2 regions of the Rahnella sp. NRRL B-41462 genome follow, and region 1 is predicted to be linked to the other one. Evidence: riboswitches for the same ligand, from Rfam matches in the RefSeq annotation. Region 1 holds a riboswitch; the other holds the start of a gene.

Region 1 (3,359 bases):
GTCCCGGACCTTCGATCATCACCTGAACATCGTATTCCCAGGCAATTTTGGTCAGTTCGCCCAGCGTGCGTAATTCGGCGAATTGCGCTTCGTCATTGGCATCCTGAATCGAACCCGGACGCAGGCCGTCGCCCAATGAAAGCGAGACATCATAGGCGGCGCAGATTTCACAGATCTCGCGGAAATGCTCAAACAGGAAGCTTTCGCGATGATGTGACAGACACCATTTCGCCATGATCGAACCGCCGCGCGACACGATCCCGGTCAGGCGTTTGGCGGTCATCGGCACATAACGCAGCAACACACCGGAGTGAATGGTGAAGTAATCGACGCCTTGCTCGGCCTGTTCAAGCAATGTATCGCGGAATATTTCCCAGTTCAGATCTTCGGCCACACCGTTCACTTTTTCCAGGGCCTGATAAATCGGCACGGTGCCGATCGGTACCGGACTGTTACGCAGGATCCATTCACGGGTTTCATGTATATAACGTCCGGTGGAGAGATCCATTACGGTGTCCGCGCCCCAGCGTGTCGACCACACCAGTTTCTCCACTTCTTCTTCGATGGAAGATGTCACCGCCGAGTTGCCGATATTAGCGTTCACTTTCACCAGGAAATTACGCCCGATGATCATCGGCTCTGATTCAGGGTGGTTAATGTTGGCGGGAATAATCGCGCGCCCGGCTGCCACTTCCTGTCGCACAAACTCTGCAGTGATACTGGCGGGCAGATGCGCGCCAAAGCTTTCGCCGGGATGTTGCTGGCGCAGAACCTCGCCGCGGATCCGTTCACGCCCCATATTTTCGCGAATGGCGATAAATTCCATCTCAGGTGTGATGATGCCTTTGCGGGCGTAATGCAGTTGCGTGACATTTTTACCCGCAATGGCTTTGCGAGGGCGCGGCAGGTGTTCGAAGCGGAGGTGGTCCAGCCCGTCATCCGCCAGCCGCTGCTGAGTAAAACCGGAACTGACCTGTGAAAGTTCCTGCGTGTCCGCACGCTCGTTTATCCAGCGGGCGCGTAATTTTCCCAGACCGGTATGCACGTCGATAACTGCAGCCGGATCACCGTAAGGTCCGGCGGTGTCGTAAACAGGAATTGCTTCGTTTTCTTCGAACTGCGGATTGTCTTTGCCGCCGCCGACCAGCGTCGGGCTGAGCTGGATTTCACGCATCGGCACGCGGATATCTTCGCGGTCAGCTTCAAGATAAATACGCCGGGAGTTGGGGAAAGCTTCGCCCTGCAAGCTGTCGATAAACGATTGTGCCTGCGCGCGTTGTTCACGGCGATTTGACGGTTTCTTTTCAGAAATAACGGGTTTTTGGGTACTCGACATAGCAAATTCCTCGCAAAAAAACGTGATGGAAAATTGCTTGTCAGGAGGTTTACGGCAGGAGTAAAAATGGGCGGTGCAGCACGGGCGGCCTTATGCAGGCAGATGCCTGATTGCGCTGAACGCATAACATTACTCTTGTTCCCTTCGCGGGTACTAACCCGATCAGGTTCCGCGGATCCCGAATTAACGGTCTCAGCCTGGCGTAATTCTCAACAGAAAATTATGCGCTAGGCACTCCGACAAGAAGCCTCAATATAGGAGGCGTTTTTTTAAACTACAAGTAAAACCATAACCCTGAGCAGGGTTTTATTGTGGCAACGTGTTAAGCCGGTCTGGCGAGATCAGGTTCATTTTCCGAAGGTGGCACACTCTCCGGGGCTGGCTCAAAAGCCATGATAATTAATTGATCTTCCAGTTGAAAACGGGCATCTAATGCCTCACCGATATCCGATAATGCATAGTGAAACGCGAAAGCATTATCATCGTCAATATCAGTTTCTGTGTAACTGTCATGGAAAGCCATGATAGCTTCAGTATTCAGCTCCAGAGCAGGGTAGATTTTTGCCGCCTGTACTTTTTTCGGGCTGCCTGCGCCATCGACTTCTTCAATGATGCGTGGATAGAGATGAAAATGCCCGGCAGAAAGATAGTCGACCAGATGATGGCAAAAACTGTCCAGCGCCTTTTCATTCAAAGGTGTATGTTTTTCTTTATTGGGTTTCAGACCGACGAAAGTGCAGTACGAAACCAGCAGTTCTTTGCGTGCGTGCAGCCATTGATCCACTAACTCATTACTGCCACCAACGCGTTGGTCAGTCTTTCCAGACGATTTAGCATGGTTGACTCCGTGAGCGACAAAAAAAGTAACCAAAAGTTACTAATATGTAAATATCTTACTCAGATTGTCAGTCCCGACGAGGTTATGCAACAACAATTATGGAATTACAGATTACTGAGCAACACAACGGTTGGTGGATCATCAGCCAGGAAGGCAAGCTATGGCTGCCTGAGGGTGAACTGCCGTTTGGCAGCGCCGCACAATTTTCTCTGACCGGTAAAACAGCGCGGCAGATCGGCGAATGGCAGGGCGAACCTGTCTGGCTGGTTCGTCAGACGATGCCAAACCATATGGTTTCCGCCCGTCAGTTGCTGGATCAGGATCGCGGATTATTCCAGTTGGTCGGGCGTGGTGTGCAGTTGTCAGAATTTTACCGTTCTCACAAGTTTTGTGGTTACTGCGGACATGAAATGCACGTCAGCAAAACCGAGTGGGCTGCACTCTGCGGGCACTGTCGCGAACGCTATTATCCGCAGATTGCGCCCTGCATCATTGTGGCTATCCGTAAGGGAGATGAGATTTTGCTTGCGCAGCATGTCCGCCATCGTAATGGTATTCACACGGTTCTGGCGGGTTTCGTGGAAGTCGGAGAAACGCTGGAAGAAACTGTGGCACGTGAAGTGATGGAAGAAAGTAACATCCGGGTGAAAAATGTCCGTTACATCAGTTCCCAGCCCTGGCCGTTCCCCAATTCGCTGATGATGGCATTTATGGCGGATTACGACAGTGGCGACATACAACATGACCCGAAAGAGTTGCTTAACGCGAATTGGTATCGCTTTGATGCATTGCCGCAGTTGCCACCGCCCGGGACGATTGCGCGCCGCCTGATTGAAGACACCGTTGCCCTTTGTCGTGCCGAACACGAAGAGTAGAGGCGATTTTACGTGATAGAATGCTGTCAGATGATTGTCGGGCGGCCCGAATACTGAAGGAAAGAGCAAGAATGAATGAGTTGAAAAACGACCGTTACCTGCGTGCTTTGTTACGTCAGCCAGTGGACATTACACCGGTCTGGATGATGCGTCAGGCTGGTCGTTATTTGCCGGAGTACAAAGCAACCCGCGCTGAAGCCGGTGATTTTATGTCGCTGTGCAAGAATGCCGAGCTGGCCTGTGAAGTGACTTTGCAGCCGCTTCGTCGCTATCCGCTGGATGCGGCGATCCTGTTCTCCGACATCCTGAC
Region 2 (3,359 bases), on a different contig from region 1:
CATGGTCAGCAGCACACACAATAATCCGCTGCCGAGCGCGATACGCACGGATGTCCATAATGCCTGCCAGAGCGCGGGTTGTTGCAAAACACCGACCGCTGCCCGGTTTATGCCATCGGTAATGACGGCGAGTAACGGCGGCAGGATCAGCAACAACGCCAGGCCAATCAGTACGGCATCGGCGATGCGTCGCAGCCAGGAATCATCAGGATTACGCCAGCGCTGAGAATGCGTTTGGCCCACCGGCAACGCCTGACTGAGTTTCTGACTGAGCAACACCAGCGCCAGGCAACAAAACAGCTGGATCAGGGCCAGCGTGGCGGCGCGGCTTAAATCGTAGTCGTAACTTAGCGCCTGATAAATGGCGAGTTCAATGGTCGTCGCCTGCGGACCGCCACCCAGTGAAAGCACCGTGGCGAAGCTGGCGAAACACAGCATAAAGATTAAGGCGGCGGCGGGGAATATCTGCCGGCGCAGCGCGGGCCATTCCACAAAGCGGAATTGTTGCCAGATATTCATGCCGAGTTGTGCGGCGAGCTGGCGCTGCTCAACGGCGATATTTTCCAGCGCCTGCAATAACAGACGTGTCGCCAGCGGCAGATTGAAAAACACGTGCGCCAGCAAAATGCCCTGTAAACCATACGGCGAGAAACGGTAATCCATGCCCAGCCAGCCGCAAATTTGCGCCAGCCAGCCCTGTCTTCCGTAGACACTGAGAATGCCAAACACCGCCACCAAAACCGGCAAGACCAGCGTCATCGCACATAAACGTAATAACAGCTGACGGCCGGGGAAACGGCGGCGGAACAAGGTGCGTGCCAGCAAAATTGCGGGCAGCACCGAGCAAAGCGCTGAAAGCAGCGCCTGCCAGAAAGTAAAGCGGATCACATGCCAGAGATAAGGATCGTGCCAGAGCGATGCGCCGCTTATCTGTGGCGCATGACGCCACAGAGAGCCTAAGGCCAGTACTGCCACCAGCAACATAGCCAGTGACGCGATGACGCCCGGCAACAGCCAGCGAGGGATCAATGGCTGACGGCGTTCTGCCATGCCTGGATCCATTGTGAACGATGAGTAGCGACATCCTGTGCGCTGTATTGCAGAGATTTGGCCGGAATCGTCAGTTGTTTAAAAGCGTCAGGCAGCGGGGTATTCACCACCGGATACATCCAGTTGCCGGTCGGGATCACTTTCTGGAAATCTTCCGTGGTGACGAACTTCATGAACTGTTCAGCAAGTTTCGGTTGCTTGCTGTTTGCCAGCTGGCCCGCCACTTCGACCTGCATGTAATGCCCTTCGGTAAAATCGGCTGCGGCGTAGTTATCTTTCTTCTCTTCGACAATATGGTATGCCGGAGAGGTGGTGTAGCTCAGCACCAGGTCGCTTTCACCTTTGAGGAATAAGCCGTAAGCCTCGCTCCAGCCTTTAGTGACGGTGACAGTTTTCTTCGCCAGTTTTTCCCACGCTTGCGGCGCTTTATCGCCGTAGACTTTTTGCATCCACAGCATCAGGCCCAGACCCGGTGTACTGGTGCGTGGATCCTCATAAATCACTTTCCATTTCTGGTCGCTGTTGATCAGCTCATCGAGGCTTTTTGGCGGATTCTTCAGTTTATTTTTGTCGTAGACGAAGGCGAAATAACCGTAATCGTAAGGCACGAAAGTGCTGTCATTCCAGCCGCCTGGCACCGTCAGTCTGGCGTTGGTTTTCGGTGCTTTGGCAAATAAACCGGTTTGTTCAGCGGCCTGCAACAGGTTGTTATCCAGCCCCAGCACGATGTCGGCTTTGCTGTTTTTACCTTCCATCCGCAGACGGTTGAGCAAAGACACGCCATCTTCCAGCGCCACGTATTTCAGTTCGCAGCCGCATTGGGCTTCAAAGGCTTTTTTAATGGCGGGACCGGGGCCCCAGTCAGCAGAGAAAGAATCGTAGGTATAAACCGTCAAAACAGGTTTTGACGCAAATGCAGGTGCAGAAAGTAACAGCAGGCAGGACAGTAATTTTTTCAACTTTGCGCTCCAAAAAAATGAAAGGGCAAAGGATTTTGAGTAAGCATCGCGCAGTCTCAAATCCCTCCGCCGGGATTAACCGGATCAGGTTCGACGGGTTTCAAATCTCAGCCAAACTTGCTCACGGCGTTTACATCGCAGCTTTAACAAGTCGGGCACCCCGTTGAGAACGGATGTCATTCTAGAGATTAACGGCGCGATGCGATAGTCCGATTAACTGTCCGGTGGGGCAAACCAGGCGGATTTAAAGTCGAACCAGCCGAGGGTGTTCATACGCACACCGCGCATACTGCGTTGCCCCTGTAGCACCAGCCAGTGATGGAACAGGGGATGGATCTGATGGCTGACCGTCTGTTTCTGGCTCCATTTCGCCATCGATAAATTCCCGGCGTGCCACAGGGCGGCATCGTCGTTCATCTCTTCGCTAAAGCAATGCTTTGCCAGCGGCAATTCGTAGAAATGCGCGAACAGTGAAAACTCCAGCGGCAGGGTGAAGTTGGCACTGCCGAGCCACAGATCACTTTTGGCATCGCCGCGGTGCCAGACTGCGTAATCCACTATCTGAATAATCAGTTCGATACCTTCTTCCGCCAGCAACGGGCGCAGGGCGTTGCAGATCGCCTGATGTTCGGAATGCTCGCCGTAAAATGTCAGCGTTACCTGCGTCAGGTTTTGCGGTTTGGGCGGACGTGGCCGGGGCGCTTTGTGATGCCAGCGTGGCAGCAGGCCATACGCAGGAGACCAGTAGCGCTGGTAAATCGGTTCGGCATTATTCAGTAAGGCGATGGGATTGAGTAAATCGCACAACCACTGGCGTGTTTCTTCAGATTGTCCGACCGGCGAACGCTGGTCAAATAACAGGAAATAGCAGCCTTCTTCAAGGCGACTTTCCAGCTCGCTTTTGCCTGATTCATCGGCCTGAAGCTGTACGCCGGAATGCACCAGCTCTTCACTCAGTTCCGGTAATACCCAGATATTCACCTCGTCGATCAGTGCCCGGAAGCCAAAATAATCGTCAAAGGCGCGGATGCGCAGCTGTGTTTTCAGATTACGCACCACGGCGTAAGGGCCGGTGCCGACCGGATGGCGGGCAAAATCAGGCAGTGACTGCCATTCCTGCGGCAGGATCATCGCGTGGATATTGCCAAACAACCACGGCAGCCAGCGGTCGGGTTCATTCAGGTGGATATCTATGACATTCGCCGTGGGCGTCGTGACTGATTTCAGGTTGCTGAACAGCGGATGCGTTTTCAGGCGAATAAACGTGGCGATAATATCTGCCATCTCGAGTTCGCGACCATGATGAAAATGAATGGCGGGGCGCAGATAAAACCGCCAGTGCAGCGGCGA

What was found. A riboswitch is a leader RNA that binds a small molecule or an ion and turns the genes downstream of it on or off. The one in region 1 is predicted to bind thiamine pyrophosphate.
Region 2: another riboswitch for thiamine pyrophosphate. It lies ahead of thiB (thiamine ABC transporter substrate binding subunit); the one in region 1 lies ahead of thiC (phosphomethylpyrimidine synthase ThiC).

What each region holds. Positions count from the first base shown of each region.
Region 1 is NZ_JYDF01000051.1:3,399-6,757, reverse strand. Features, by position in the region: gene thiC (phosphomethylpyrimidine synthase ThiC) at 1-1,336, opposite strand, end outside; TPP riboswitch at 1,459-1,585, opposite strand; partial or broken gene rsd (sigma D regulator) at 1,659-2,173, opposite strand; gene nudC (NAD(+) diphosphatase) at 2,273-3,049, shown strand; gene hemE (uroporphyrinogen decarboxylase) at 3,121-3,359, shown strand, end outside.
Region 2 is NZ_JYDF01000010.1:42,134-45,492, reverse strand. Features, by position in the region: gene thiP (thiamine/thiamine pyrophosphate ABC transporter permease ThiP) at 1-1,050, opposite strand, end outside; gene thiB (thiamine ABC transporter substrate binding subunit) at 1,026-2,009, opposite strand; TPP riboswitch at 2,053-2,182, opposite strand; gene sgrR (HTH-type transcriptional regulator SgrR) at 2,223-3,359, opposite strand, start outside.